Regions from separate parts of the Tatumella sp. JGM94 genome, predicted to be linked through region 1. Evidence: predicted binding sites of a transcription regulator. Region 1 holds the regulator's gene; each other region holds the start of a gene.

Region 1 (7,821 bases):
TTTATTCTGGCTGTAGCACAGCTTTTTTTTAATGTCGCAGAGGCTTCGCCACGTACTGCAATAAATGCTTCATTTCATAAATCAGCCAAAAAAGCGGTAACAGAAGATGCCCGCCGAAAAAGAAAACCACTGAAAACAGCCAGTACACGCCACAGAACCCGACAGCCCCTTATCCACCGGGTTAAGCATCTGACCAGCCCGCGTAAAGTCAGAGAGAGCCGCCCGAAAAAAGAATCACGTCGTATTGCGTTACATCGCACACCGGCACTCAGAAAATACGGTCACCAGCGCCAGATAGCCAAAAGGACCGCCGGCCGCCCTTCCGCGAAACTGGCTTCTATCCGCATGAGTAAACTGCACCGTGAACGCTATCAGAAAGCGCGTGCCATTGTGATGGTTAAATTAATGGATCAGTTAGGCAAGCCGTACCAGTGGGGCGGTTCCTCACCCCATACGGGCTTTGACTGCAGCGGGCTGGTTTATTATGCCTATAAAGACCTGGTAAACTTCAGAATTCCCCGTACTGCCAATGAAATGTACCATCTGCGTGATGCTGCACCGGTTAAACGCAACGATCTTGAGAAAGGTGATCTGGTATTCTTCCGTATCCACCGTGGCGGTGCGGCTGATCATGTGGGCGTTTATCTGGGCAATGGGAAATTCATTCAGTCACCACGCACCGGCAAGGATATCCAGATCAGCGCACTGAGTAACGAGTACTGGCAACAGCATTATATTGGTGCACGGCGGGTCGTAACCCCGAGCACAGTCCGCTAGTCTCCGCCCAGAGACTGAAAATCCCCCCCTGAATATCGCAGCACCGGTATTCAGGGGGGGATTTATGTCCGCTAACGCGGTGATTCCGTCAGGATCAGTAATACATAATATCTGAATAAATACACTTCCCTTAATACTGTAAAAAAATTCGTGCCCCGTAAAATAAAAAGCCGATACCCGCAACACGCCGGGTATCGGCTTCTCTGTCAGTAATGCTGCTTGCTACCCTTACTTTCCGGCTTTATACGTGCCTTTAGCGGGTAAACAGCCCTCTGCCGGTGCGAATACATTAATGCAGTATTGCGGTGAAACTGAACGTCGCAATCATCAGTAATGCAACGATAGTGGTGGTCAGCGCCAGCTTTAAATCCGTATCCATGACAGCTCCTATAGACACATAAAGTACAGGGTAATTATTATATTCCCACACTACTGCGCAAAAATCTCGTTTTATTCGCACAGCCTTGTTAGAATTACCGCTCTTTGTTGCGCAACCTTCCCTGTTTCCCCTTGTAAGGCACAGGCTTTTTTTACAGGTAATCCTTTACGGCCCCTCCTGGCAGCATCATTAGCGGCCTGATAAAACTGTAAAAACGCAAACGATTAACACACTTAAAATCAATAATTTAAAACACCAGGAGTTCTCAAGGAATGGCAACAATTAAAGATGTGGCGAAACGCGCCGGAGTCTCTACCACCACCGTTTCTCATGTCATTAATCAGACCCGTTTTGTTGCGGAAACGACCCGCAAAGCGGTTTGGGAAGCGATTAAAGAGTTGCATTACTCTCCCAGTGCCGTCGCCAGAAGTCTGAAGGTGAATAACACTAAGACGCTTGGTCTGCTGTCGACGTCTCTCGAAGCACCTTATTTCGCCGAGATTGTGGAAGCTATCGAAAAAAAATGTTTCGAACATGGCTATACCCTGATTCTGGGCAATGCGCATAACGACTTGCAGAAACAACGCGCTTATTTATCGATGATGGCGCGCAAACGTGTCGACGGGCTGCTGGTATTGTGTGCCGAATATCCACAGGAGTTGCTGGATATGCTGGAGGAGAACCGTAATATCCCAATGGTCGTTATGGACTGGGGAATGTCCCGTGGTGATTTTACTGATACCGTACTGGACAATGCTTTCCGTGGCGGTTACATGGCTGGCCGTTATCTGATTGAGCGCGGGCACCGTGATATCGGTTGTATTCCCGGCCAGATGGAGCGTAATACGGGAGGCGGCAGGCTGGCAGGATTTCTTAAAGCACTGGAGGAGGCAGGTATTACCCATTGTGAAGAATGGACTGTGCAGGGAGACTTTGAACCCGAATCCGGTTACCTGGCAATGCAAAAAATACTCGCTCAGCCGCGATTACCCACGGCGGTATTCTGTGGCGGCGATATTATGGCGATGGGGGCAATTTGTGCTGCCGATGAACAGGGCCTGCGTGTGCCACAGGATATATCGATCATTGGTTACGATAACGTGCGCAACGCGCGGTATTTTACCCCTGCCCTGACCACTATTCACCAGCCGAAAAGTGAGCTGGGCGAGAAAGCGCTGGATATGCTGCTGGATCGTATTGTGAATAAACGCGAAGAGCCGCAAACCATAGAAGTATACCCGTCACTGATTGAAAGACGATCGGTGGCCGATGGTCCGTTCCACGATTACCGTCGTTAACTACCGGTTTCACTCAGCCATTCCTGGTTAAGTGTCTGCGTATCACCAAGGTACTCAAGGAGCCAGCGTAATGCCGGAGAGCTTCTCTCTTCCGCCCAGCTGACGCAGCAGGGGCTTTCCGGAAACGGTGACGGCAGAGGAAGTTCCCTGACTTCTCCGACGTCCAGCAGTGGTCTGGCGAGATGCCCCGGTACCATAGCAACACATAATCCTGCCCTGACACAATCCAGCCCCGTTTGCCAGTCCGGTACCGTCATCCGCTGCTGGTTATCCAGGGTCCAGGTAATGCGGCGCGGTAATTCCCTTGAGGTGTCTTCCAACAGTAATGATGGCCATGCCCGTAATTGTTCCTCGCGCGGCCGGGCTTCAGCCGCCAGAGGGTGCCCGGCGCTGACAATACACCGCCAGTTAAGTCGTCCCATATCACGGAATGCAAAACGCCCGGTGACAGGGATCGCCTGGGTCGCTCCGATAGCCATATCCACCCGTCCTCCGGCCAGTGCATCCCAGACACCGTTAAAAACTTCTTCGCTGACGTGCAATTCTATATCCGGAAAGTGCCGGTAAAAATCGATAATCAACTGCTGCATTCTGCCCCGCCTGACGACACAGTCCACCGCAATACTTACCTGCCCGCGCCAGCCGTTCGCCAGTTGCTGGCATTGGCGCCGGGTTTCCTGCATTTTTTTGATAATCCCCCGGCATTCACGAACATAGTGCTCACCGGCGGCAGTCAGCACCACATCACGGTGCTGGCGATCAAACAATTGCACTGCCAGCCAGTCTTCCTGCTGTTTTACTGTATAACTTATTGCCGAGGGTACCCGGTGCAGTTCACGTGCCGCGGCACTGAAACTGCCATTCCTTGCGACGGCATCTATCACTTCCAGGGAATATTCAGACCACATGATTACCTTTCAATTTTTTTCACAGATAATTGCAAATATTAACGGTTCACAACTCTCTGTGCACCCTTTTAAACTCTGTGCCAATTTTTGTGATAAGGAACAGTAATGCGGCATCCGATATTTTTTTTAGTTTATCTGTCATTACTCAGCATGCTGGGTTTTCTGGCTACAGATATGTACCTGCCAGCTTTCGGTGCAATCAAACAGGACCTCGCGACCAATGCCGGGATAATCAGCGCCAGTCTGAGTCTGTTCCTGGCCGGATTTGCCTGTGCGCAGTTATTCTGGGGCCCCCTGTCTGACAGAATAGGCAGAAAACCGGTACTGATCTGCGGACTGGCTGTTTTTGCCGCCGGATGCCTGGCGATGTTATGGGTACGCTCAGCGGAAGTATTACTGGGGTTGCGTTTTATTCAGGCCCTCGGGGTCTGTGCCGCGGCAGTCAGCTGGCAGTCGCTGGTGGTTGACTATTATCCCGCCTCAGGTCGTCAGAAGATTTTTGCCACAGTTATGCCCATGGTTGCCTTATCTCCGGCCCTCGCCCCGCTGCTGGGCTCATGGTTGCTGGCCCATTATCACTGGCGTTCAATATTTTTGCTACTTATGCTGCTTACCCTGTGGCTGATAATTTGTACGCTGCGTCTCCCTGCGGTTCCGGCCACTGAACAGCCGCCTGCTGCGCGACAGCCTGAACCGGTTTCCTTCCGCCGACTGCTGGCCAGCCGCGGTTACAGTGGTAATGTGCTTATTTATGCCGCCTGCTCTGCCAGTTTTTTTGCCTGGCTGACCGGTTCACCTTTTATCCTGAGTGATCTCGGACTGTCACCGGCTGATATCGGTCTGAGTTATATTCCTCAGACACTGACTTTTCTGATAGGCGGGTTTGGCTGTCGTGCGCTGCTGAATCATTTCAGTGGCCGGCAACTGCTGCCCTGGCTGCTTGCCCTCTATTCCCTGAGTATTATCACTGTGACGCTGGTCAGTTTTTTTACCTCTCCGGGCCTGCTGACGTTACTGTTACCTTTCTGTGGTATGGCAATGGCTAATGGTGCGATTTATCCGATAGTGGTGTCGGCCGCTTTACAGATTTTCCCGACCGCCAGTGGTAAAGCCGCTGCGCTGCAAAATGCGCTGCAATTGGGACTGTGTTTCCTGTTCAGCCTGCTGGTCTCTTCGCATTTGTCACAGCCCCTGCTAACCACCACCTCGGTGATGGCCGTTACTGTGCTGCTGGCCATCGCCGGTTACCGTCTGCAACAGAAATCGTAACCCGCCTTTCACCCGCCCCCACCTGGTGGCGGGTTAATTTTCTCTTCACAATTAGCAACCTAACCGTAAACCATTGAACATTCAGCTTGCCAGGCATATAATCACCCCGGTAACAAATATTCACTATAAGTTGCAGGCATATTGTGACCGGTTTTGATTGTGCTATTCAGGCACAACCGCATTTTTCGATATTTACTAGATCCTCTGTTTTGTCTTTACTTATAAGTGCACGTTTTTTGTGAGTTTACTCACGGACCAGTGAAAGTCAGCTATTCTTTCCTCAGGTTCAAAATAGAACAGGTGATATAAAGCGTATGAGTTCATCATGTGTAGCAGAAGTTAGCCTTAAGGAAAATAATTGGTACCGCATTGCCAATGAAATGCTGTCGATGGCCGATATTGCTATCAATGGCGACCGTCCATGGGATATTCAGGTTAAAAACTCTGATTTTTTTAAACGCGTCTTGCAGGAAGGCTCTCTGGGACTTGGTGAGAGTTATATGGATGGCTGGTGGGAATGTGAACGGCTTGACCAGTTTTTTTATCGGGTACTGAAATATAAACTCGATAAACAATTACCACATCATTTCAAAGACACACTTCGTATTGCTACTGCCCGCCTTAAAAATCTTCAGTCCAAAAAACGCGCCTGGATTGTCGGTAAAGAACATTATGATCTGGGTAATGATCTGTTCAGTCTGATGCTGGATCCTTTTATGCAGTATTCCTGCGGTTACTGGAAAGAGGCAACCACTCTGGACGCCGCACAGGAAGCTAAACTGGACATGATTTGCCGTAAATTGCAGTTAAAGCCGGGGATGACTTTACTCGACATTGGCTGCGGCTGGGGCGGATTATCTGAGTTTGCTGCCCGTCGTTACGGTGTCAGTGTGCATGGCGTCACCATTTCTGCTGAACAGCAAAAAATGGCCCGGCAACGGTGCGAAGGCCTGGACGTCACTATCCTGTTACAAGACTATCGTGATCTTAATCTGAGTTTTGACCGGATTGTGTCTGTCGGGATGTTTGAGCATGTCGGCCCGAAAAACTATGCCACCTACTTCGATGTGGTTTCACGCAACCTGAAACCTGACGGACTTTTTTTACTGCATACTATCGGATCTAACCATACCGATTTAAATGTTGACCCGTGGATTGATAAATATATATTCCCGAATGGTTGTCTGCCGTCAGTGATGCATATCGCTCAGACCAGCGAACCGCATTTTGTGATGGAAGACTGGCATAATATTGGTGTGGACTATGACCGGACACTGATGGCGTGGTACGAACGTTTTCTCGCCAGCTGGCCACAGCTTGAAAATAACTATGATCAGCGTTTTAAACGTATGTTTAGTTATTACCTGAATGCCTGCGCCGGTGCCTTCCGTGCCAGGGATATCCAGTTATGGCAGGTCGTTTTCAGCCGCGGCATTGATGGCGGATTACGGGTAGCCCGTTAAGTCTTCACTGGCTCGTCTTAGAATAAAGCCCGCCGGTTGGTCGTGACAGCCGGCGGGCTTTTTACAGGAACATCGTTCAGCGAGGCACCTGTTGTCAGACAAGGCCGATAAAATAACGACGGCTTATACCTTCGCTTCTGTGGTTGCCATTTCGCGAGCTGCCAGTACCCGTTCGACCGTATCAATTACCGCCTGAGTTTGCGGATCAATTTCGATATTCACACGGTCGCCGATCTTTTTCTGACCCAGTAACGTGCGTTGCAGTGTTTCAGGGATCAGGTGTACACAGAACTTGTTCGCTACCACATCCCCTATTGTCAGGCTGCAGCCATCAATACCGACAAAACCTTTATGTAAAATATACTTGATCAGCGCACTGTCCTGCAGCCTGAACCAGATTTCACGGTTATTTTCGGATTGTATTATTTTCGATATTTCGGCTGTGGTCATGATATGACCCGACATCAGGTGACCACCTATTTCATCGGAAAATTTTGCAGCACGCTCAATATTCACCCGGCTTCCCGGCGTGATATCACCCAGATTGGTGATACGCAATGTTTCTTTAATCAGATCAAAGCTGACCAGATCATCATGTATAGCAGTGACGGTCAGGCAACAACCGTTGTGCGCAACAGAAGCCCCAATCTCCAGGCCTTCCAGCCATTGTGAAGGAAACCTCAGTGTGTGGGTTCGGAATAACGGTTTTTCATCGACCGCGACGACTTCTGCCGTCCCCTGCACAATACCTGTAAACATAGTTAATCTCCCTGAATATTTTCCGCAGAGTAACACAACACTGGCAGGCTGTTTATCCATTAATGGGGCTTTATTATTGCAAAAATAGTTTGAATTCACCGGTTGCTAAGTTTTCAGACCCCGCTACACTAGTCGCCAATAAGGATATCTCTCCTCTTCTATTCCCTTTGTTATTTTACAGGTGTATTCGTGCAGAAGTATTTTACTGAGGCGCGTCAGCTCCTTGGGCTCGCTATTCCGGTTATTCTGGCCCAGGTCGCGCAAACAGCGATGGGCTTTGTTGATACGATTATGGCAGGTTCCGTCAGTGCCACGGATATGGCGGCGGTGGCTATTGGTACCTCAATCTGGTTGCCGGTGATCCTGTTCGGCCAGGGGTTATTGCTGGCCCTGACCCCCACGGTTGCCCAGCTGAATGGCTCTGGCCGCCGGAACAAAATTATTTATCAGGTGCACCAGGCTTTCTGGCTGGCTATCGGGCTGGCTATCCTGACGATTATCCTGTTATGGAATGCCGGTTTGTTATTGCGGCATATGCCTGATATTGACCCGTCACTGGCGGATAAAGCCGAACGTTACCTGCACGCATTAATGTGGGGGGCTCCGGGGTATCTGCTGTTTCAGGTATTGCGTAACCAGTGTGAAGGCCTGTCTAAAACCAAACCGGGCATGGTACTGGGATTTATCGGCCTGTTATGTAATATCCCCCTCAACTATATCTTTATTTACGGTCATTTCGGTATGCCCGCCCTCGGTGGTGTTGGCTGTGGTGTGGCCACGGCGACTGTTTACTGGGTCATGTTCCTGGTGATGCGCTACTGGGTGAACCGGATGCCAGTGATGAAAGATATTAACCACCTGACCCGCCGTTCAGCTCCGGACCTGCAAATCCTGAAGCGGTTATTCGCACTGGGATTACCGGTGGCATTAGCACTGTTTTTTGAGGTGACATTATTTGCGGTCGTGGC
Region 2 (7,821 bases), on a different contig from region 1:
TTCCTACTCTGAGTTACCACAGAATAAGCTGACTATTCGTCTGCAACCGGATGAAGGGGTGGCAATTGAAATTCTGAACAAAGTGCCGGGCCTGGATCATAAACATAAACTGCAGACTACTGAACTGGACCTCAGTTTCTCTGAAACGTTTAATGAGTCTCATCTGGCGGATGCCTACGAACGACTGCTGCTGGAAACGATGCGCGGTATTCAGGCACTGTTTGTCCGCCGGGATGAAGTTGAGGCGGCCTGGACATGGGTTGACTCGATCATTAACGCCTGGGCAGCCGATGGCGATGGGGCTAAGCCATACCAGGCCGGTACATGGGGGCCTGTGGCTTCGGTTGCCATGATCACCCGCGATGGTCGTTCATGGAATGAATTTGAATAATATTTCCTGATTGTCGGAATCTGAACTGAAACGGCCTGCTTTGCAGGCCGTTTTTGATCGAACCACGGATTTACAGGGCTAACCGGCAACCGGTGATTTATCCGGGGGCAGGGCGAGTGCTTTCAGGCAATCAGTGTCCTGATTTTTATCTAAAAATTTCAGCCTGTCGTGAAAAGTTCCGTGTTGCGGCGATTTTATTTATGTCGTTAGTTAAGGAAATGAAAGTAAATGTAAATCAGGCCTTACATATTAATGTAATATTAATGAAAATGATTATCACAATCATTTCATGTAATTGCGGATCATCAGTGAACAGTAAAAAAAATATTTCACCTGCTTTTAAAACCCTCGGTACATTAAGTGTATTTGCCGGTCTTTGCGCGGCTTCTGGTGTTGCGCAGGCACAGGTTACCCCGGCAGCGACAGATTCCGCTGCGGCAGCGAAAACAGCGTCTGCAGCCGGCAGTAAAAAAGCGGCCGGTGACAATACTCTGGTCGTGACAGGCAGCAGCTTACCGTCACTCTACCTGCCATCCGGTCTTTCCGATCCTAAATTTACGGCACCGCTGGCTGATACCACCCGCACCGTGACCATTATTCCGGAAAAAGTATTGCAGGAACAGCAGGCGACCACACTGACAGAGGCCCTGAAAAATTCCCCTGGAGTCGGTGCATTCTTCTCTGGTGAGAATGGCAGCACCAATATGGGGGATGCCATTATGATGCGTGGTATTGATACTTCCGGCAGTATTTATAGCGATGGTATCCGTGATATCGGAAGTATCACCCGTGATACCTTTAATACCCAGAGTATTGAAGTGATTAAAGGGCCATCGGGCTCAGATTACGGACGTACTGCACCTTCCGGCTCGATTAATATGGTCAGTAAACAACCGGAGCTTTATACCGGGGTGGATGGATCTCTCGGCTATGGCAGTGCCTCTGAACGGCGGGCTACCCTGGATTATAACCAGATGCTGAGCGATACCGCGGCTTTCCGTGTTAATGTGATGGGTGATAAAGGCAATACAAAAGATCGCGACCATATTAACCACCAGAAATTCGGTATCGCGCCTTCACTGGCCTTCGGTTTAGGTACCAAAACCCGCTGGTATCTTGATTACTTCCATGAACAGCAAGACAACACTCCGGATGGCGGGGTGTATACGGTCGGCTTACCGGGCTACAGCAGTACCAACAGCATACTGAACAATTCCGGACCAGTATCACGCAGTACATTTTACGGTACCGATTCAGATTATGAACACGATATGATCGATACTTTCACCTCCCGGCTGGAGCACGACTTTAACGACCGCACAACGTTGCGAAATACCACCCGCTGGTCTGAAATTCGTCAGCGTTATCTGCTTTCTGCGGTGCTGGGCCGGACTATCACCGAAACTGACGGTAATGTTTATGGTTCACGCCTGATGAACTCAAGCAATACGGTCAATAAAATTCTGACTAACCAGACTAACCTGACGACAAAATTCGATACCTTCGGGATGCAACATAATATCAGCACCGGGCTGGAACTGACCCGGGAAGATTATGTTTCCTACCCTTACGCCTTTGCGGCGAACAGCGTTAACCTGCTGAATCCTGATGCGGATACGGCAGTCAGTTCTGCCACCGGTTATGGTTCAAAAGCCCGCACCAATACCCTCGGTGTTTATGCGTTTGACACTCTTAAGCTGACGCAGCGTATTGAGTTTAATGGCGGCTTGCGCCTCGACAGCTACAAAACACATTATACCGGGGACAGTGCCACCGGCCATACGGATCTCAGCCACTCAGGTAACCTGGTCAACTGGAAAGCCGGAGCTCTGTATCATCTGACCAAAGAAGGTAACCTGTACGTTAACTACGGTGTATCTCAGCAGCCTCCGGGCGGCACTGATTTCAAACTGACCAGCGACAGTACCGACAGGACGTCACGCAGCGGTGAAAACATTAACTTCAAACCAGAGCGTGCAGAAACATCAGAACTGGGCACCAAATGGTCGTTACTGAATAAAAAACTGTTACTCAGTGCTGCACTATTCAGAACCACGATTAAAAATGACGCGGAGCTGGATACAACTACTAATCAGTACCAGCAGATTGGTTCCAAACGGGTTCAGGGTTATGAACTGACTGCCGCAGGGGATATTACGGACAATATTCATCTGATGGCCGGTTATACATTGCAGAACACCCGTACCGACAAAACCTCGGCAACCAATGACGGCTCCAGCTATATTCCGTTCACCCCGCGTCATGCCTTTACCTCCTGGGCGACCTGGGATGTGACCGATGACGTGACAGTTGGTTTAGGTGCACGTTACACGGGCAGTATGCATAAAATTAAAGACGGTGCGTCAGGCACACCTTCATCGGTTGATCATTACTGGGTTGCCGACTCTATGGCGACGTGGCGGGTGAATCCGACCCTCGATTTACAGCTGAATGTCTACAATATGTTTAATAAAAAATATATTGCTGCACTTAACCGCAGTGGCTATCGCTATACGCCGGGCACACCACGTACCTGGATGCTGACCGCCAATGTGCATTTCTGACAACAGGTCTGAACACTGACCGTCGTTATTGAACGAAGAGACTGATCAACGCTGCCTGAGGGCAGCGTTTTTGATCCGTAACCTTCCGGATGTCCCGCTAACAGCAGTACTCAGCAAACATTTTCAGGCTAAAAGGAGAGACGACGGCAGTCGGGGGAGGTAAAGATGCTGACAATGATAAGTCCCCCGGGCTGCGGGGGACAGGCGGCAGTCGGTTAATTAACCACTGACTGATACTTTTTCTGCGGCTGCGATAGCGCGGGCAACCGCTTGTTCGGTGGTATCTCCGGTAGCTAAAGCCACACCCAGCCGGCGGCGGCCTTCAATGGCGGGTTTGCCAAATAAACGCAGCTGCAGACCGGCACCCAGTGCCTGGTCCGCATTCACAAAACGGATATCCCGGCTGTCCAGTTCCGGCAGGATAACCGCAGAAGCTGACGGGCCATACTGACGGATCCCGCCGATTGGTAAACCGAGGAAGGCACGGACATGCAGAGCAAATTCCGACAGGTCCTGTGAAATCAGGGTGACCATACCCGTATCATGGGGGCGTGGTGAGACTTCGCTGAAAATGATGTCATCGCCGCAGACAAACAGCTCGACGCCAAACAGCCCGAATCCTCCGAGGGCCCTGACAACTGACGCTGAGATTTGCTGAGCACGTTCCAGGGCCAGCGGGCTCATGGCCCGTGGCTGCCAGGATTCACGGTAATCACCGTCTTGCTGGCGATGGCCGATCGGCGCACAAAAATGAATACCATCCGCGGCATGGACCGTCAGCAGAGTGATCTCAAAATCGAAGTTAACCACGGCTTCAACAATCACCTTTCCGGCCCCTGCACGGCCACCTTGCTGGGCGTATTGCCAGGCTTGTTCCAGTTGGTCCGGGGTACGGATAAAGCTCTGACCTTTACCTGAAGAGCTCATCACCGGTTTAACGATACAGGGGAATCCGATGTCATGGGCGGCAGCAAAAAACGTCTCTTTACTGTCAGCGAAACGATAAGCTGAGGTTGGCAGTGCCAGTTCTTCTGCAGCCAGCCGGCGAATGCCCTCACGGTTCATGGTCAGTTTTGCTGCACGTGCAGTCGGCACCACATGCACACCTTGTTGTTCAAGCTCGAGTAATTTATCTGTAGCAATCGCTTCGATTTCCGGCACCACAAAATCAGGTTTTTCCCTGGCGATAACTTCTGCCAGCGCATCACCATCCAGCATATTGATCACATAGCTGCGGTGGGCCACATGCATCGCCGGAGCATCGGCGTAGCGGTCTACGGCGATCACTTCCACACCCAGCCGCTGACATTCCACAGCAACTTCTTTCCCCAGTTCACCTGAGCCTAATAACATGACACGTGTTGCTGACGGACGCAGTGCTGTTCCGAGAGTTACCATTCTTTTCACCCGTTGATTCCTGAACAAAAACTGCCGCACAGTATAAAGGAAAACGATTGCGCAGGCATTAGCAGGCGATTTCTTTTTTATAATGGTAAAGTCTGCTTCACAGACGGCAGGGCAGACGATGACAGGGTCAGATTCTTCCTTGCGGTGAACGTATTCCTCCGGCTGGCAGGTCTTAATTTTTTCAGGACAGAGACAATGACAATCCCAAAAGCAGCAAAACATCCCCATACAATGACACTGCATGGTGAAACCAGAACAGATAATTACTACTGGCTGAGGGATGATGAGCGTTCCCGTCCGGAAGTCCTTGACTATCTGCGTCAGGAAAATGATTACTGCCAGCAACAATTATCCGCGGTGAAAGACCTGGAAAAAAGGTTATACCAGGAAATGGTGGCCCGTATCCCGCCGAAAGATCATTCGGTCCCTTATCTGAAAAACGGTTTTCTCTATCAGCAGCGTTTTGCTGCCAGAGGAGAGTACCCGGCATGGTTCCGCGCCCGGCAAAACGGATCCGCAGATCCACAGTGGGAATGCCTGATTGACTGTAACAAAAGAGCAGAGCAGCATCCGTACTATAGTCTCGGAGCCCTGGATATCACCACGGATAATCGTCTGATGGCGGTCGCGGAAGATTTTTTATCACGGCGACAATATGAGATACGTCTGTACTCATTAGCGGATAACCACTGGTTTCCGGAAGTCCTGACCGGCGTTTCTCCTTCGCTGGTATGGGCGAATGATGGCAGAACTCTGTTCTATGTCCGTCAGGATCCGGATACTCTGTTGCCCTGGCAGGTCTGGCGACATATTGCGGGAACAGCGGTCGACCAGGACCAGCTGGTGTATCAGGAAAATGATGACAGCTTCTATGTCAGTCTGGGGAAAACCACCTCGGAAGACTTTATCGAAATTATTATCGACAGTACCACCAGCACCGAGGTCTGGCTGGTGAATGCCAGTGAGCCTCAGTCCGCGCCCGAATGTTTTTTGCCGCGGCGGGAAGATCATGAATATGATCTGGACCACTATCAGCAGCAGTTTTATATCCGATCCAACGCCGAAGGGATTAATTTCGGCCTGTACCGCACCGCAGAATCCCTGCCGGAAGAAAGGCACTGGCAGACGGTCATCCCCGTCAGAGAGCAGCGGGTACTGGAGGACTTTCAGGTATTCCGGGACTGGCTGGTGACGGAAGAGCGGGAAAACGGCCTGAGCTGTTTGTCTCAGTATCATCGTTTCCGTGATGAACAACGGCTGATCCGCTTTGATGATCCGACGTACGTGACCTGGCTGGGCTATAACCCGTCGCCGGACACTTCAGAATTACGTTACGGTTATTCATCCATGACCACCCCGGCAACCACCTTCCAGCTTGATCTGGACAGCGGTGAACGTCAGATTCTGAAGCAAAGCACGGTAAAAGGTTTCAGTGCCGGGAAATACCACAGTGAGTATTTATGGCTGACAATGGATGATGGCTGTGAGGTACCCGTATCCCTGGTCTACCGAAAAGACCTGTTCCGTCCGGCGGAAAATCCTTTATTGGTCTACGGTTACGGTGCGTATGGCAGCAGTATGGATGCAGACTTTAGCAGCAGTCGTCTCAGTCTGCTGGACAGAGGATTTGTCTATGCACTGGTGCATATTCGTGGTGGTGGCGAGCTGGGGCAGGCGTGGTACGACGGCGGACGGCTGGCAAATAAACAGCACAGCTTCAGTGACTTTATCCAGTCAACCCGCCAGTTACTGGCGCGGGGTTATGGTAACCCGCAACAATGCTATGCCATGGGCGGCAGTGCCGGTGGCTTACTGATGGGAGCGATAGTTAATCAGGCTGCCGGACTGTATCACGGAATTGTGGCACAGGTACCTTTTGTTGATGTGCTGACGACCATGCTGGATGAAAGTATTCCGTTAACCACCGGCGAATATGATGAGTGGGGTAATCCGCAGCAGGCCGAAAGCTATGCCGTTATCCGCAGTTATAGCCCTTATGATAATGTCTGCCCTGCGGCTTATCCACATATGCTGGTAACCACTGGCTTACATGATTCGCAGGTACAGTACTGGGAACCGGCCAAGTGGGTCGCGAAGCTGCGGGAACTGAAAACCGATAATCACTTGCTGCTGTTATGGACCGATATGGATGCCGGGCACGGGGGGAAATCGGGACGGTTTAAAGCCTATCATGATATCGCGATGGAGAGTGCCTTCCTTATCGGGCTGGCGGAAGGGCTGCTTCCGCCAGCTCAGATTCAGAGCTGACCCTTCAGATAATGCCGGAGTGCCTGGCGTAATGCCGGGCGTAAGTCCGTAAGATTATCCAGCATCCAGCGCAGATAACCCGGGTCCTTCCGCGCCACTGAAGCAATAGGTTGTCCGCGGTATTTTCCGAAAGGGAAAATATCATCGGCCTGAGCGCTGGCTGCCGGCTGGCAGACTGCCAGCATCTGCGGGCGATCCCAGCCCGATTGTTCCATAATCCGGATTAACAGTGCGGCGGTCACATAGCAGTCATACAATGCCCGGTGAGCATGCAGGTGCTGTGGCGGTTCAATGTCCAGCTTAAGGCTATGGCGCAGCGCCTGGTTACTGTATTTACGCCCCGGCCATAACTGGCGTGCCATCTTCAGGGTGCACAGCCATTCGCCGCCCATTTCAGGAAGTACCCTGCGGTCAAAACTGGCATTATGTGCCACATAGCAGTCGCTGCCCTGGTAACGGGAGATGACCTGCTCAATCGGCGGCTGATCAGCAACCATCTGCGGGGTGATCCGATGAATTGCCATTGCCTGATGGCTGATAGGCCGATCGGGACAGACCAAATCACTCATCGGATTGACTATCCTGCCATCAGTCACATCCACCGAGGCGATTTCGACAATGCCGCCCTGCAGGCCACAGGTTTCTGTATCAATAACCCGTAACATCAGTTTTTCTGTTTAGGTTCATAAGGTAAACGTGACAGGGTCAGGGAGGTCTGGCGAAAAGTCCCCAGTCGCTGGCGGAACCAGTCGCGTAATGCTTCAGGTTGTTCTCTTTCAACAATCTCAGCGACTACCGGCATATTATAACGTTCTTTAAAGGCGACGCCGGAGGCAGCCAGATCCGTATTAATCTTATCTTTTTCTTCTGCAGACAGCAGGGCTAAGTTAAAGCTCATCGGGTGCTCCTGAATATTTAGCGTCAAAATAATGCTTTCTCTTCTGCGGATCAACCCCCGGGCTAAGCTGGCGTAAACTCGACACCGGTTCAGTAGCGGCGTATTCTTAATGTAATCAGGCAGTTCTTATTATCAGTGTCAGGAGAGCAGAGTGTTGCGGAACAGGAGATGCGGCAGACAGACAATAGTCGCCGCGATGTCAGATACGGTTATTTTCCCGCGGCGAGGTAACAGGTGATTGTTACCGGCTACATACTTCTGCGTTTTTTCCATTTCAGTAGTCTGTTATTTTT
Region 3 (7,821 bases), on a different contig from region 1:
GGTAAACCATTAAAGAGCCAGGAATTATTCCGGCAATTTACGTTGCCCGCCGGGACAGTAGCGCCAGACAAACAGTGATCAGGGAGCTCCTGAACCCGCCGGGTGCCATTATTCAGACTGAGGATTGTCATGAAGGAATTATTATTAGGGGTCAATATTGACCATATCGCCACCTTACGTAATGCCAGAGGCACATGCTATCCGGATCCGGTGCAGGCCGCCTTTATTGCTGAGCAGGCCGGCGCTGATGGGATCACAGTTCATTTACGCGAAGACCGCCGCCATATTACTGACCGTGATATTCGTTTGCTGCGTGAAACTATCCAGACACGGATGAATCTGGAAATGGCTGTCACCGAAGAGATGTTAAACATTGCCTGTGAGACACGTCCGCATTTTTGTTGTCTGGTGCCGGAAAACCGCCGTGAAGTGACCACCGAAGGCGGGCTGGATGTGGCAGGGCAGCAGCAAAAACTCAATGCCGCCGTCAAGCGCCTCAGTGAGGCCGGTATTCTGGTGTCCCTGTTTATTGATGCAGATCGCCGGCAGATTGACGCAGCGGTTACTGCCGGGGCACCGTTTATCGAGATTCATACGGGGGCTTATGCGGAAGCTGCGCAGGGGCCGGCTCAGGATGCTGAACTTGAACGTATTCGTGAAGCCGCGCAATATGCCGTCTCCCGCGGTCTGAAAGTCAATGCCGGTCACGGACTGACTTACCATAATGTCTTACCGGTTGCGGCGATACCAGAGATCTATGAGTTGAATATCGGCCATTCTGTTATCGGCAAGGCAGTGATCACCGGCCTGGCCGGGGCAGTAGGTGAAATGAAAACCCTGCTCAGAGAATCGCGTCGTTAATGGCTATTCTCGGGCTGGGTACTGATATTGTTGAGATTGAACGCATTGAGCAGGTGATTGGCCGGTCCGGTGACCGGCTGGCTCGCCGGGTACTGACTGATTTCGAATGGCAGCAATATCAGCAACACCATCAGCCGGTGCGTTTTCTGGCGAAACGGTTTGCAGTAAAAGAAGCCGTTGCCAAAGCGTTTGGCACCGGAATCCGCGGCGGGCTGGCTTTCAACCAGTTTGAAGTGTTCAATGATGCGCTGGGTAAACCCTGTCTGCGTTTTTTTGGTCAGGCCAGTGCACTGGCAGAAAATCTGGGCGTTCGCCATGTGCATGTTACCCTGGCGGATGAACGTCGTTATGCCTGCGCGACGGTAATCCTGGAAAACTGATTCCGCTGACTCAGGCAGAGTGCCACAGGGTCACAAACTTTTCCCATAATGCTTCGGTGGTTTCTGTCTGCTGCGGATCGGTGATAATAGTATTATTGATCGGGCAGACACTCTGGCAGGTCGGTGCGTCGTAATGACCCACACATTCGGTGCAGCGATCGGCATCAATCTGATAGATGGTATCCCCCATTGAAATCGCCTGGTTAGGGCATTCGGGTTCGCACATATCACAATTTATACAGCGCGTAGTTATCAGTAATGCCACTTCGGTTATCTGCCTTATACCATTTTTCATCACAACCGGGGTTTCTGTGGTTAGCTCCGGCGACAGCGTTATCCCACACTAAAAGGCGGGTTAATGGCGCGCACTTTACCACAGAAGCGGTTAAAGCCCAATAATGCCTGCGGTGATGTTCTTCGCAAGGCGGGGATCAATCCGCAGCCTATGAGTGGTACCCGGTATATCCGGCATTGTGGTGATATCTGCTACAGTCAGGATACGGTGAGTATCGGCAGAGCTCTGAAGAGTCATAAATAATGAAAAAAGCACAACAACGGGTGGTGTTTTTCGATCTTGATGGCACGCTCCATAAACAGGATTTATTCGGCAGTTATCTGCGCTATTGCCTTGTCCGGCAACCGTTAAATCTGTTGCCGCTATTGTTGCTGATACCGCTTATTGCCGGCGGGTTACTGGTCTGTGGCCGGGCCTCACGCTGGCCTGTCAGCCTGTTACTCTGGTCGGTGACTGTCGGGCACAGTGAAGCATTTTTACAGCGGCAGCAACAGGCGTTTTGTCGCTGGTTCCGGCCACGGGTGATCCCGTTTCCGGATGTGCACCGGCGGCTTAATCACTATCTTCAGGCAACGGATACCAGTGTCTGGTTAATTACCGGGTCGCCGGTGACGCTGGTGGAAAGTGTGTATCATCAGTCCTCTTTTTTACCCGCGGTAAATATTATCGGTTCACAGATGCGACGCAGTCTCGGAGGGCGGGTACTGACTCTGCGCTGTATTGGTAAAGAAAAAGTCAGGCAGCTGGAACGGCAACTGGGCAGCCCGCTGCGGCTTTACAGCGGTTACAGTGACAGTCGTCAGGATAATCCGTTAATGGCCTGCTGCAGTCATCGCTGGCGTGTCACCGCCCGCGGAGAGATTGAACCGCTCGGCGAAGGGTGAACGACAATACTCCGGCCGGAGGACCGCGACCGCTGCTACGCATTCATCAGTGATCCCGGTATAATGCGCCGCGAAAATATTAACCGGGGATAAAGTGTTGACCGAAAAAAATGATGAGTACTGGATGCGTTACGCATTATCGCTGGCAAAGCGGGCTCAGGATAATAATGAAGTTCCGGTCGGTGCGGTCCTGGTGTCTCAGGGGGCGCTGATTGCCGAAGGCTGGAACCATCCTGTGGCATCACATGATCCGACAGCACATGCTGAAATCATGGCGCTGCGTAATGGCGGGCGGGCACTGAACAATTATCGCTTACTCGACACAACGCTGTATGTCACCCTTGAGCCCTGCGTAATGTGTGCCGGGGCGATGGTACACAGCCGTATCTCCAGGCTGGTATTCGGTGCCAGTGATGGGAAAACCGGGGCTGCGGGGTCTTTACTGGATGTGCCCGGTCACCCGGGGATGAATCACCGGATAGAGGTTACCGGAGGGGTACTGGCTGACGAATGTGCCAGCCAGTTAAGTGATTTTTTCCGCCTGCGTCGTGCACAAAAAAAAGCGCTGCGCCAGGCGCAGCGGGAAAATCAGTCACTTAGTTCATAGCAATTTGTGGTTCAGCCGGTGTTATAGGATCGGATTCCGGCATAACCGGCGGTTTCTGCTGCATTTCCTGCAGGTATCCGACCAGGCTGATATTGTATTTACGGATATTTTCCACGTAATTATAGGCTTCATTGCCGCGGGCAAAGCCGTAAGTTGTCTGGCTGTAATAACGTTTCTGAGCCAGCAGCGGTAACCGGGTTTTGACATCGGCCCAGCTATCGGGATTGCCCCCCTGCTTCATGGTGAGTTTTCGGGCATCCATCATATGGGCATAACCGATATTATAGGCAGTCAGGGCGAACCAGATACGCTCATCTGAAGGGATAGTTTCCGGCATTTTATCCATCAGATTTTGCAGATACTGGCTGCCACCGCGAATACTTTCGGCAGCATCCAGCCGGTCACTGACCTCCAGACTGTCGGCCGTATTACGGGTGAGCATCATCATCCCCCGGACGCCGGTCGGTGATGTGGCCCGCGGATCCCAGTGTGACTCCTGATAAGCAATCGCTGCCAGCAAACGCCAGTCTATCTGGCTGGCATATTTTTTGAACAGTGGCTGCAGGGAAGGCAGGGTACTGTCAATCGCCCGTAAAAATGTCCGGGTATCAACATAGTCAAAGCTTCCCGTATGGCCAAAATATTTTTCATCCAGCCGCGCCAGAGTACCTTCTTCATTTAAACGGTTATAAAAATCAAGCAGGGCAGCATTCAGGCTATCATCAGCAGATTTTGCCATATACCAGTTCACGGGAGTCTCACTGGTGACATCAAACGCGACAGCCAGTTTCGGGTGAATACGTTGCATCATACCGATGGTCGCCGAATCACCGATGGTATAGTCCAGTTTGCCTGAGGCTACCTGTTCCAGCACTGCCTGAGGACTGAGTTTCTTCTCTATGCTCCAGTCAAGTTGCGGGTATTGATCTGCTTTTGCCGCTTTAAGGGTCGGAATAAACGCTGACTCTGAAGGCACGGCCAGTGTACCTCGCAGATCACCCAGATTTTTAGGCCGTGGCCGGTCGACGCGGTAGACCAGTTGTTGCGTGGTCGTATAGTAGGCCGGTCCGCTACGGTAGTTTTGCTGGCGGTGGCTGTCCCAGGCCAGACCCGCAGCCAGTAAATCCGCCTGGTGATTGTTCAGATCATCAAACAGGCTTTCAATATTCGGGCGTACAGTGACCTCCAGCTTCACGCCCAGATAGTCTGCAAAGCGTTTGGCCAGTTCGTAATCCATTCCCGTAGGATCTTTATTTATCTTTTGCCAGGTCAGTGACGAATTTATGGTGCTGATACGTAATACTCCGCGCGATTTTATTTGCGACAGAGTGTCTTGTGAACCTGAATGCCAGGGTATCGCAGGCCATAAAGCTATTGCCAGTAATAGAGTGACAAGACCGATCAAAAGATAATTAAACTTTAAGTATTTCAAAGTATTATCTCATTAATCAGCGCCGGGTTCAGCCTTTTGGCAGGATGTTAAACACAGGAATAGTACCCCGACGCGGAGAGCATTTTGAGCAACAAAAAGGCAAAGAGCAACTTTTATAGCAAGAAATGTTTGTTTTTTGGGCGGTGAATTATCCAGATAAAATCCGCGCAAACGGTTTCGTAACGGGGCCTTATTCTTTATAATACGCCCCGTTTTCCCCCTGTTGCGCCCAATGAAGCGTCGCCCGGCGTTTCGAAGACGAGAGATCTTTAATGATGGAAATTTTGCGTGGTTCGCCCGCTCTGTCGGCATTTCGTATTAACAAACTGTTGACCAGCTTTCACGACGCTCATCTGCCGGTGAGTGACATTTATGCCGAATACGTGCATTTTGCTGATGTCAGTTCACCCCTGACTCAGGACGAGCAAAATCGTCTCCAACGTCTTCTTAAATACGGTCCCTCGCTGGCAGAACATGAACCTGCCGGACGTTTATTACTGGTTACCCCGCGGCCGGGTACCATATCGCCATGGTCTTCGAAAGCGACTGATATTGCACATAACTGTGAACTATCTAAAGTGTTGCGGCTGGAACGCGGGCTGGCTTTCTATATTCAGGCAGAAAACCTGACAGAAGCTCAGTGGGCCCGGCTGGGGGTATTACTCCATGACCGGATGATGGAAACCGTATTCACGGATCTGTCTCAGGCTGAACAACTGTTCGCTCATCATCAGCCACAACCGGTAAAGGCGGTGGATATTCTGGGACACGGGCGTGAAGCGCTGCAGGAAGCAAACCTCTCCCTCGGGCTGGCACTGGCAGAAGACGAAATTGACTATCTGCTGGCAGCCTTTACCGCGCTGGGACGTAACCCGAACGATATTGAGCTGTATATGTTTGCTCAGGCTAACTCTGAGCACTGCCGTCACAAAATCTTTAACGCCGACTGGATTATTGACGGTGAAAAACAGCCAAAGTCGCTGTTTAAAATGATTAAAAATACCTTCGAAAAAAATCCTGAGCATGTGCTCTCTGCCTATAAAGACAATGCGGCAGTGATGGAAGGTTCAACCGTGGGTCGTTTTTATGCGGATGATCAGCAGGGCCGCTATGATTACCATCAGGAAGAAGCCCATATCCTGATGAAAGTGGAAACCCATAACCACCCGACAGCGATCTCTCCGTGGCCGGGAGCGGCGACAGGGTCGGGCGGGGAAATACGTGATGAAGGTGCGACCGGCCGCGGCGCTAAACCTAAAGCGGGTCTGACCGGCTTCTCCGTGTCTAACCTGAGGATCCCCGGTTTTGAGCAGCCGTGGGAACAGGATTTCGGTAAACCGGAGCGGATTGTCAGCGCGCTGGATATTATGACGGAAGGCCCGCTGGGCGGGGCGGCATTTAATAATGAATTCGGCCGTCCGGCACTGAATGGATATTTTCGTACCTACGAAGCGCAGGTAAACAGCCACAATGGTGAAGAGCTGCGTGGTTATCATAAGCCGGTGATGCTGGCGGGCGGAATCGGTAATATCCGCGCTGATCACGTGCAGAAAGGTGACATTACCGTCGGGGCTAAACTGATAGTTCTGGGCGGCCCGGCAATGAATATTGGTCTGGGCGGTGGTGCAGCATCATCGATGGCGTCAGGTCAGTCCGATGCTGATCTGGATTTTGCTTCTGTGCAGCGAGATAACCCTGAGATGGAACGCCGTTGTCAGGAAGTGATTGACCGCTGCTGGCAACTGGGTGAACAGAACCCGATTCTGTTTATTCATGATGTCGGTGCAGGCGGATTATCGAATGCAATGCCGGAGCTGGTCAGCGACGGTGGCCGTGGCGGACGCTTTAACCTGCGCGATATTCTGAGTGATGAACCGGGGATGAGTCCGCTGGAAGTCTGGTGTAACGAGTCCCAGGAACGTTATGTCCTGGCGGTTGCGCCGGAAAAAATTGCGTTATTTGAACAGCTGTGTAAACGCGAACGGGCACCTTATGCAGTTATTGGTGAGGCAACCGAAGAGCTGCATCTGACTCTGACAGACGAACATTTTGCTAACCAGCCGATTGATATGCCGCTGGATGTACTGCTGGGCAAAACCCCGAAAATGACCCGCGACGTCACGACTCTGCAGGCCGAGGGGGTGGCGCTTAGCCGCGACGGTATCTCTCTGGCTGAGGCGGTAAAACGTGTAATGCACTTGCCAGGTGTTGCCGAAAAAACCTTCCTTATCACTATCGGTGACCGTTCCGTCACCGGCATGGTGGCACGTGACCAGATGGTCGGACCCTGGCAGATCCCGGTAGCAAACTGTGCCGTCACCACAGCCAGCCTGGACAGTTATCATGGTGAAGCTTTTGCGATTGGTGAACGTGCGCCGGTAGCGTTGCTGGATTTTGCTGCATCGGCACGCATGGCGGTAGGGGAAGCACTGACTAACCTGGCGGCGACAGACATTGGTGAACTGACCCGCGTTAAACTGTCGGCCAACTGGATGTCTGCTGCCGGTCATCCGGGAGAAGATGCCGGTTTATATGCGGCGGTAAAAGCGGTGGGTGAAGAGCTGTGTCCGGCTCTGGGGCTGACTATCCCGGTCGGTAAAGATTCAATGTCGATGAAAACCCGTTGGCAGCAGAACGATCAGCCGCGGGAAATGACGTCTCCTCTGTCTCTGGTAATTACCGCGTTTGCCAGGGTTGAAGATGTTCGCCATACGGTCACCCCTGAGTTGCAGTCACAGTCAGATAATCTGCTATTACTGGTGGACTTAGGTGCAGGGGCCAATACCCTGGGAGCGACCGCACTGGCTCAGGTTTACAGCCAGCTGGGTGATACCCCGGCGGATGTCCGTGATGCACAGCAACTGGCGGGTTTCTTTGCTGCTATCCAGCAACTGGTGAGTGAACAGAAATTACTGGCTTACCATGACCGTTCTGACGGTGGTTTACTGGTCACGCTGGCAGAAATGGCCTTTACCGGACATTGTGGTGTGGATGTTGATATTACCGCCCTTGGCCGGGATACACTGGCGTCGCTGTTTACCGAGGAACTGGGTGCGGTTATCCAGATCAATACGGCTGACCTTGCGGCGGTGAACGCAGTATTTGCACAGCATGGGCTGAGTGACTGCCTGCATGTATTAGGCAGTGCACAGTGCGGAGACGACTTTGTGGTACGTGCATCACAGCAGGTCGTCTATCAGGAGAAACGTTCTGTCCTGCGTCGCTGGTGGGCAGAAACGACCTGGCAGATGCAGCGGCTGCGTGATAATCCGGACTGCGCGGATCAGGAACACCAGACTAAACTGGACGATAAGGATCCCGGCCTGAATGTATCGCTGAGTTTCGATCCGGCCGAAGATATT
Region 4 (7,821 bases), on a different contig from region 1:
CGAATGGCCGCCTGTAACGCTTCCTGCATCAGCCCTTGCCCCTGCCATTTTTCCCCCAGCGAATAACCGAGATAGCAGGCATAAAAACAGCCGCGTACCACATTACTGAAATTGGCCACGCCCATTACTTCCTGTTCCGAGGGGTCCAGCAGAATAAAGTAATAGGCTGCCCCCTGACGCTGCTGCTCTGTCATCACCGATAACCGGGCCTGCCAGCCGGACGCCTGGAAATAGCTTTGATCACGGATAGGTTCCCACGGCATTAAGTAGGCACGGTTACCGGCATAATAGTCTGCCATTCGCCATGCATCGCGATCATTCACCAGCCGGACCACCATCCGGTCAGTCGTCAGACTCACGCGGGAAGATGCTGTACGGTATCCAAACATAAAGACTCCCTGACTAATGAACAGATTGTTCCGTGTCCGGTTTGCTCCGGACGGACTGCTGATTATGTTAATACCAGCGGCTTATTTATCCCATTAAAAACACACTTATTTTCTGCTGACTGTCGCGAAATCGTTGTCGCACACGGGTAATTTTCAGCCACTGTTGCCGGAAGTAACTGGCAGAGAAGGAGGCAGGGACACGGGATGACACCCGGCAGTAACTCAGGCAGAATACTCCCCGGCCCGCAAGGATCTTACCGGTAAGTTGAGGAATATATGCGTAAATTGTTTATCTGCCTGTCACTTTTATTCACTGCCCTGCTGCTCACAGGCTGTGACCACCTGACACAATACACCATCAGCGAGCAACAGGTGAACAACGCGCTGAAAAAACACGATAACTATCAGAAAGATATCGGGGTTAACGGGCTGGCCAGCGCGCATATTGTCCTGACTGACTTACAATCAGCTATCGGCAGGGAAGAACCGAATAAAATGACGCTCTCCGGCACTGCCGATATACAGTTACAATCACTGTTTGGTCAGCAGGACGCCCGGGTGAGCCTGAAAATGAAAGCACAGCCGGTCTTTGATCCACAACAGTCAGCTATCTACCTGCAGGATCTGCAAATCACCGACTCACAGGTCAGCCCGGATAAGCTCCGTTCTGTTGTCACTGCCCTGATGCCGGTTCTGAACCAGTCATTGCAGGAGTATTTTAAGAATCATCCGGCCTATGTGCTAAGTGCGGACCGCAGTACTGCCGAAGGGCTGGCAAAAAAACTGGCCAAAGGTCTGGAAGTGAAACCCGGCGAACTGGTGATTTCCCTGACCCGCTAACCGGCGACTGACTGCCAAAAATCAGCGCAAAAAACAAGTGCAATCCGGCCGCGGGGGCTTTATCCTTAGTCCCCGGTAAAAACCCCCGCAAACGTTTACTCTTTTACGCCGGAGCCTGATGCATGACTGTTCACCCAGATAAGATCACTTTACGCCGTCCCGATGACTGGCATATCCATTTACGTGACGATGAAATGCTGAACACCGTCCTGCCATATACCAGCGAGGTGTATGGCCGCGCAATAGTCATGCCAAACCTTGTCCCGCCGGTAACCACCGTCAGCGCAGCCATTGCTTACCGTGACCGTATCATGGCGGCCCGCCCTGCCGGGCATAGTTTTCAGCCACTGATGACCTGCTACCTGACCGACTCGCTGGATCCGGACGAAATCGAAACCGGTTTTCGCAATAAAGTATTCACTGCTGCCAAGCTGTATCCGGCACATGCCACCACCAACTCCAGCCACGGGGTCACCAGTATCGGACATATTGCCTCCGTGCTGGATCGTATGCAGTCGCTGGGGATGCCGCTGTTAATCCACGGCGAAGTGACCGACTCACATGTGGATATTTTCGACCGTGAAGCACGTTTTATTGAACAGGTATTAATCCCGCTGCGCAGCCAGTTCCCGGCCCTGCGGGTGGTGCTGGAACACATTACCACCAAAGATGCGGCTGACTATGTCAGTGCCGGTGATCAACACCTGGCAGCAACGATTACTCCGCAACATCTGATGTTTAACCGTAACCATATGCTGAGTGGCGGCATTCGCCCGCACCTGTACTGTCTGCCGATCCTGAAACGTAATATTCATCAGGAAGCGTTGCGTCAGGTGGTTGCCAGTGGTCATCCGCGCTTTTTCCTCGGCACTGATACGGCACCACACCTGCGCCACCGTAAAGAAAGCAGTTGCGGATGTGCGGGAGTCTTTAATGCCCCGAGTGCACTGTCGGCCTACGCTACCGTATTTGAAGAACTGGATGCACTGCAACATCTCGAAGCTTTCTGCTCCGTCAACGGGCCGCAGTTTTATGGGTTACCGGTCAACGAAGATACAGTGACCCTGCTACGCCAGCCATGGACGGTTCCTGAAACGATAGCTGCCGGAGATGATGTTATTGTTCCCTTCCTCGCCGGCCAGACACTGAACTGGACGGTAGCGCCCTGATCAGCCGTTGCCTTAGCAGAGATATTACTGTATACGTATACAGTAATATCTGCCTGCAGCCCCCTTACTGTGGACAGTCAGTCATGTTTCACTGCCACACAAGGTGGCAGTGAAACGGTGGTTAAGCGTTGATACGCCACCGGGTGTCGCCATCCGGTTTTTTTATTCGGCTTTACTGACCCGTAGCCTGTAGTAATCGCCTGCGACCCGGCCCGGCCCGGCAACAATATGGTGCAGGTCAACCCTGTACTCTTGCCGCGAGAGCCCTGTCAGGGGACACAGCCCGGTTTGAGCGGGCTGTTTTTCTGCCATCCCCCGCAATATTTTATTGCGTTTCTGCCAGTTTTCAGGATACATGTTATAATTATATTGCCTTGCAATTTTTTACACAGGCTGGAGCTAAACCTCAATATACACGTCGTTTCACGAGTAATCAGGGGGTTTTATGGATAGAGAGAAAGATGTCATTCAGACCCATTCACTGGTCGGCTGGGATATCAGCACCGTTGATGTCTATGATGCAATGATGATCCGCCTGCATTCATTATCGTCGATGCAACAGAAAGAAGAAGAAGCGGATATAGGACCGACCTACTGGCTGACCACTGATGTGGCGCGGCAGTTTATATCGATACTGGAAGCCGGTATTGCCAAAATAGAGTCAGCCGAAGACCGGCCCCTCCATCCGTTAAAACATTAGTCTCTGCTCCCTCGTCAGCAGGCACCCGACCGGGTGCCTTTATTTTTGCTATCATTCAGGGCTCTGTTATCCTGTTTATCCGCACTGTCTCAGGGGGTTAACGGGAATGATTTACGATTTAATAATTGCCGGCAGTGGCTCTGCCGGTGCAGCGGCCGGTTATTACGCCAGCCGTGCAGGACTGAATGTATTGATGATTGATGCTCACCATCCTCCCCATAAACAGGGGGCACACCATGGCACCAGCCGCCTGATCCGTTATGCCTATGGCGAAGGTGAAAAATATGTTCCCCTGCTGCTGCGCAGTAAGGCACTGTGGCAGGAATTTGAACAAACCGCCGGGGTTAAGCTGTTACATCCCTGTGGTGTATTAAATGCCGGTCCCCGCGGTTCGGGGTTTATGGAAAATATCAGGACCAGTGCACAACGCTGGTCACTGAATACAGAGACCCTGACTGCAAAGCAGGTACAGCAACGCTGGCCTGAAATTACCCTGCCTGAACACTTCTGTGCCGTTTACGAACAGGATGCCGGTTATCTTTCTGCCGAAAGTGCGGTAGAACACTGGATCCGGCTGGCGAGGGAACAGGGGTGCGGCCAGCTGTTTAATTGCCCCGTCACTGCCATCGGCCGGCAGGATGGTCTGCAAAAAGTCACCACTGCCGAAGGTGAGTACTTCGGGCGCAAGCTGCTGGTCAGTTCCGGCAGCACAGTGCAGACTCTGTTGCCCGGATTACCTGTCACCCCGATACGCAAAGTATTTTCCTGGTTTCAGGCTGACGGGCGCTATAGTGAAAACAACCATTTCCCGGGGTTCAGTATCGAACTGGACGACGGCAGCCAGTACTACGGATTTCCGGCACAGGACAATGCTCTGAAAGCCGGACGCCATGACGGCGGACAACCCTTATCCCTGAATCAGCCCCGCCCGCCCTTTGGCAGTATCGCCCGGGATGGCAGCGAGTGTTTCGCTTTTCTGCGCCAGTGTCTGAGTGGTGTGGGTGGCTGTCTGTATGGCGAGTCCTGCAGTTATGATATGTCGCCGGATGAAGATTTTATTATTGATACTCTGCCGGATACCCCGGATTGTCTGGTGATCACCGGGCTAAGCGGCCATGGCTTTAAGTTTTCTCCGGTGTTAGGCGAAATTGCCTGCCATTTTGCTACTCAGGGACAGTTACCCGACTCAGTAAAACCTTTTTCTCTGCAGCGCTTCACTGGCTGAGTGCGTTACCCTGCTGCCGCTCTGGCGCAGGGTAATTGTAACAAACCAATTCATTCCTGCGGCCCTGCGGGCTGTTTATTTTACCCTGCGCGGGTCTGTACCCCGGGCTGGCCCGGTTTCCCGGTCACGAAGGCTCTTTTCTGCCGGTACCTCCGCCAGTCTGTGGTTGTAATAATATTGTCATAACTGCCTTATAGGATTCTGGCTGCTTTTACCATGATGAATCTATTAAGGTTATGTGCAAATGAAGAAACCAGAAAATGAGAAGAATGACGCTACCGGACAGCAGCCTTCGGCGCAAAATACGCGTCCTGACAACCCGGCCCGCCGTCGCTTCCTCGCCGGAGCCTCGGTTATCGGCCTGAGTTCGGGGATACTGCCGCTGGCAGACGCAAAAACGCCATCTGCTCATCAGCCTGTAGCCTTAAATAAACTGCCTGAGAAACAGCAGGATCAATTGCTGAGAAAGCATGTCCGCAATATTGTTGTTATCTATGCAGAAAACCGCAGCTTTAATAATTTATTTGCCAATTTCCCTGGGGTAAAACATCCCCTTTCCGAACTGCACCCGCAACAGTATCAGCAGCGCGACCGCGATGGCACACTACTGAGCGAGTTTCCCCCGGTCTGGAAAGGACTGGTACCTGACGAACAAACCGTCAACCATACCCGTTACCAGGTCGCAGAAAATGCCCCGTATATGCAGCATCTGCCTAATAAACCCTTCGCGCTGAAGGGGCCCGATGGTGAAGCTCTGCCACAGGGTGTGATCACCCGCGATCTCTGGCATGTGTTCTATCAGAACCAGATGCAGATTAACGGCGGAAAAAACGATAAATTCGTCGCCTGGGCAGATTCAGGTGCCCTGACGATGGGCCATTACGGAGATGGTGCCTATAATATGCGCCTGTGGAATCTGGCCAGCGAATATACTCTCTGTGATAACTTTTTCCAGGGCGCTTTTGGCGGTTCATTCCTTAACCACCAGTATCTGGTCTGCGCCCGCCCGCCGTTTTATCCGGATGTCCACCAGTCACCGGCGAAAGATCAGGTCGCTACCCTGATGAGCGACGACCCGACCGATCCGCGTCTGAAACCAAAAGACAGCTCACCGGCCAGCGCATTACAGGGGATCCCTCAGTTCGGTCCCAGCCAGCTGACCCCCGATGGCTATGCGGTAAATACTATGCTGCCGCCGTACTGGCCATCAGGCAGCCGGGACAAAAATAATCCGGCACTGGCAGATCTTTCTTCACCTAAAACTCTGCCGGCACAGACACACCAGCATATCGGGGACCTGTTGTCGGATAAAGGTATTGACTGGGCCTGGTATTCAGGCGGCTGGCAGTTTGCCGTTGACGGTAAAAAAGACAGTGATACTTTTCCTGCCCGCCCTGATTTCCAGCTGCATCATCAGCCCCTGAACTACTTTGCTGATCTCGGCCCGCAACACCCTGAGCGACGGGCAAAACACCTGCGTGACGGCGGGCTGGGGGATACGGCTGCGACCAATAAATTTCTGGCAGATGTCGATGCCGGAAAATTACCACCGGTCACTTTCTATAAGCCACAGGGTAACCTGAATATGCATGCCGGTTATTCAGATGTAGAATCCGGGGACCGTCATATTGCCCATATTGTTAACCGCCTGCAGCAAAGCCCGCAGTGGGATAATACTGTGGTGGTGATTACTTTCGATGAGAATGGCGGCTGGTGGGATCATGTTGCTCCGCCGAAAGGCGACCGCTGGGGACCGGGCACCCGGATACCCGCACTGGTGGTGTCACCCTTTGCCCTGAAAGGCCATGTGGAACATACCCAGTATGATACCGGTTCAATTCTGCGGTTAATCAGCCGGGTATATGATTTACCGAAATTACCGGGTCTGCAGACCCGCGACAAAGCGCTGGCGAAACAAGGGTCTGCCCCGATGGGTGACTTAACCGAAATACTGCGTTTTCCGGTCTGATATATAAAACAGCCCCTGCTGTCACGGGGCTGTTTCCTGATAACAATATGCCTGATTTTATCCGGCGTTAATTGTTATTATTCCGGTTTAACCGGTTGTGGCAGAGTCATACGTAATACTCCGCGTGATTTATTAAAGATCTTATTACTGGTTTCCCGCCCCGCACGGCGCAAGCGTTGCTCGTCCGGCGATAACTGAGACTCTTCCATGCACATCGGGCTACAGCAGCCATGATATTTTTCCGCGCACTGCGGGCACTGGATAAACAATAAATGGCAGCCATCATTAATGCAATTAACATGACTGTCACAGGGGGTGCCGCACTGATGACAGTGTGCCAGCACATCATCGGAAATACGTTCACCCATCCGTTCATCAAACACGAAGTTTTTACCTTTAAAACGGATAGGCAGCCCCTGCTCCCGGGCGCGGCGGGTATATTCGATGATCCCGCCTTCAATATGGTAAACATTACTGAAGCCGTTATGTCGCATCCAGGCGCTGGCCTTTTCGCAACGGATCCCGCCGGTACAGTACATCACAATTTTTTTATCTTTCTGCTGTTCCAGCATATCGACAGCCATCGGCAGCTGGTCACGGAAAGTATCCGCCGGAATCTCCATCGCGCGATCAAAATGTCCGACTTCGTATTCGTAATGATTACGCATATCGACAAATACCGCATCCGGATCATCCAGCATCTGATTGACCTGGTCGGCTTTCAGATAATCGCCCACATCACTGGCATCAAAACTGTCATCTTCAATTCCATCTGCCACAATACGGTCACGGACTTTCAGGCGTAATACCCAGAAGGATTTACCATCGTCATCCAGCGCAATATTCATACGCAGATGATTAAGGGCCGGATCAAAACTGTACAGTGCCTGTTTCATCTCTTCATAACGGCTGGCCGGTACACTGATCTGGGCATTAATCCCTTCATGTGCCACATAAATACGGCCAAAAACCTGTAATGACGTTAACAGAATATACAGACTGTCACGGAATGCCTGAGGATCAGTGATCTGAAAATATTTATAAAAAGAGACGGTTGTTCGTGGCTCGGTTTCGGCCAGCATCCGCTCTTTCAGCTCTTTATTGGATACAAGGTTATGTAACACTGGCATGGTGTTCGTTCCTGTCATCTATACTCATTATCGGGGGCGCGTATGATAACTGATTTGTTATCATGAAAAAACGGGGACTACCGATTCTTTGGCGAATCATGCTAAATCTTCGCGATACACCGCTGTCCGGTAGCTGCCCCCCCCGTATATTGCGTTTTAGCTTAGCTAAAAAAATGGCACAATAGTCGCCGAATTGTGGGGAAGTGATTCCCCTGTCGTTCCACGGAAACCTGGAAATAATAAAATAATATGACTCAATTGCCTGAATTTAACCGAAGCCTTTTCCATCCGCGTTACTGGCTTACCTGGCTGGGGATTGTTTTTCTGTACCTTCTGGTATTACTGCCCTACCCGGTGCTCTATTTTATAGGGACTAATCTTGGTCGTTTATCCATGCAT

Evidence for each region. The regulator PurR, encoded in region 1, represses purine synthesis genes. The targets are predictions, from matches to a motif close to CANGCAAACGTTTGCNTG.
Region 2: a site for PurR is predicted at 4,399-4,416, ahead of purT (formate-dependent phosphoribosylglycinamide formyltransferase). Genes of this name have one in related genera too.
Region 3: a site for PurR is predicted at 4,624-4,641, ahead of purL (phosphoribosylformylglycinamidine synthase). Genes of this name have one in related genera too.
Region 4: a site for PurR is predicted at 1,314-1,331, ahead of pyrC (dihydroorotase). Genes of this name have one in related genera too.

Annotation. Positions count from the first base shown of each region.
Region 1 is NZ_JAERJN010000007.1:129,505-137,325, reverse strand. Features, by position in the region: gene JK216_RS07230 (C40 family peptidase) at 1-777, shown strand, start outside; gene JK216_RS07225 (YnhF family membrane protein) at 1,067-1,156, opposite strand; gene purR (HTH-type transcriptional repressor PurR) at 1,429-2,454, shown strand; gene punR (DNA-binding transcriptional activator PunR) at 2,451-3,362, opposite strand; gene punC (purine nucleoside transporter PunC) at 3,468-4,631, shown strand; gene cfa (cyclopropane fatty acyl phospholipid synthase) at 4,946-6,094, shown strand; gene JK216_RS07200 (riboflavin synthase subunit alpha) at 6,218-6,853, opposite strand; gene JK216_RS07195 (MATE family efflux transporter) at 7,043-7,821, shown strand, end outside.
Region 2 is NZ_JAERJN010000001.1:273,143-280,963, reverse strand. Features, by position in the region: gene zwf (glucose-6-phosphate dehydrogenase) at 1-391, shown strand, start outside; gene JK216_RS01325 (catecholate siderophore receptor Fiu) at 661-2,955, shown strand; gene purT (formate-dependent phosphoribosylglycinamide formyltransferase) at 3,175-4,353, opposite strand; gene JK216_RS01315 (prolyl oligopeptidase family serine peptidase) at 4,558-6,630, shown strand; gene exoX (exodeoxyribonuclease X) at 6,621-7,295, opposite strand; gene JK216_RS01305 (DNA polymerase III subunit theta) at 7,295-7,528, opposite strand; gene copD (copper homeostasis membrane protein CopD) at 7,763-7,821, shown strand, end outside.
Region 3 is NZ_JAERJN010000018.1:38,915-46,735, reverse strand. Features, by position in the region: gene recO (DNA repair protein RecO) at 1-78, shown strand, start outside; gene pdxJ (pyridoxine 5'-phosphate synthase) at 130-861, shown strand; gene acpS (holo-ACP synthase) at 861-1,241, shown strand; gene JK216_RS13255 (YfhL family 4Fe-4S dicluster ferredoxin) at 1,252-1,506, opposite strand; gene JK216_RS13250 (hypothetical protein) at 1,600-1,779, shown strand; gene yfhb (phosphatidylglycerophosphatase C) at 1,779-2,420, shown strand; gene tadA (tRNA adenosine(34) deaminase TadA) at 2,518-3,027, shown strand; gene mltF (membrane-bound lytic murein transglycosylase MltF) at 3,017-4,459, opposite strand; gene purL (phosphoribosylformylglycinamidine synthase) at 4,732-7,821, shown strand, end outside.
Region 4 is NZ_JAERJN010000014.1:65,876-73,696, forward strand. Features, by position in the region: gene rimJ (ribosomal protein S5-alanine N-acetyltransferase) at 1-389, opposite strand, end outside; gene JK216_RS11570 (lipoprotein) at 666-1,229, shown strand; gene pyrC (dihydroorotase) at 1,352-2,398, shown strand; gene bssS (biofilm formation regulator BssS) at 2,844-3,098, shown strand; gene solA (N-methyl-L-tryptophan oxidase) at 3,205-4,323, shown strand; gene acpA (acid phosphatase) at 4,568-6,292, shown strand; gene JK216_RS11595 (rhodanese-related sulfurtransferase) at 6,370-7,422, opposite strand; gene JK216_RS11600 (Kdo(2)-lipid IV(A) acyltransferase) at 7,672-7,821, shown strand, end outside.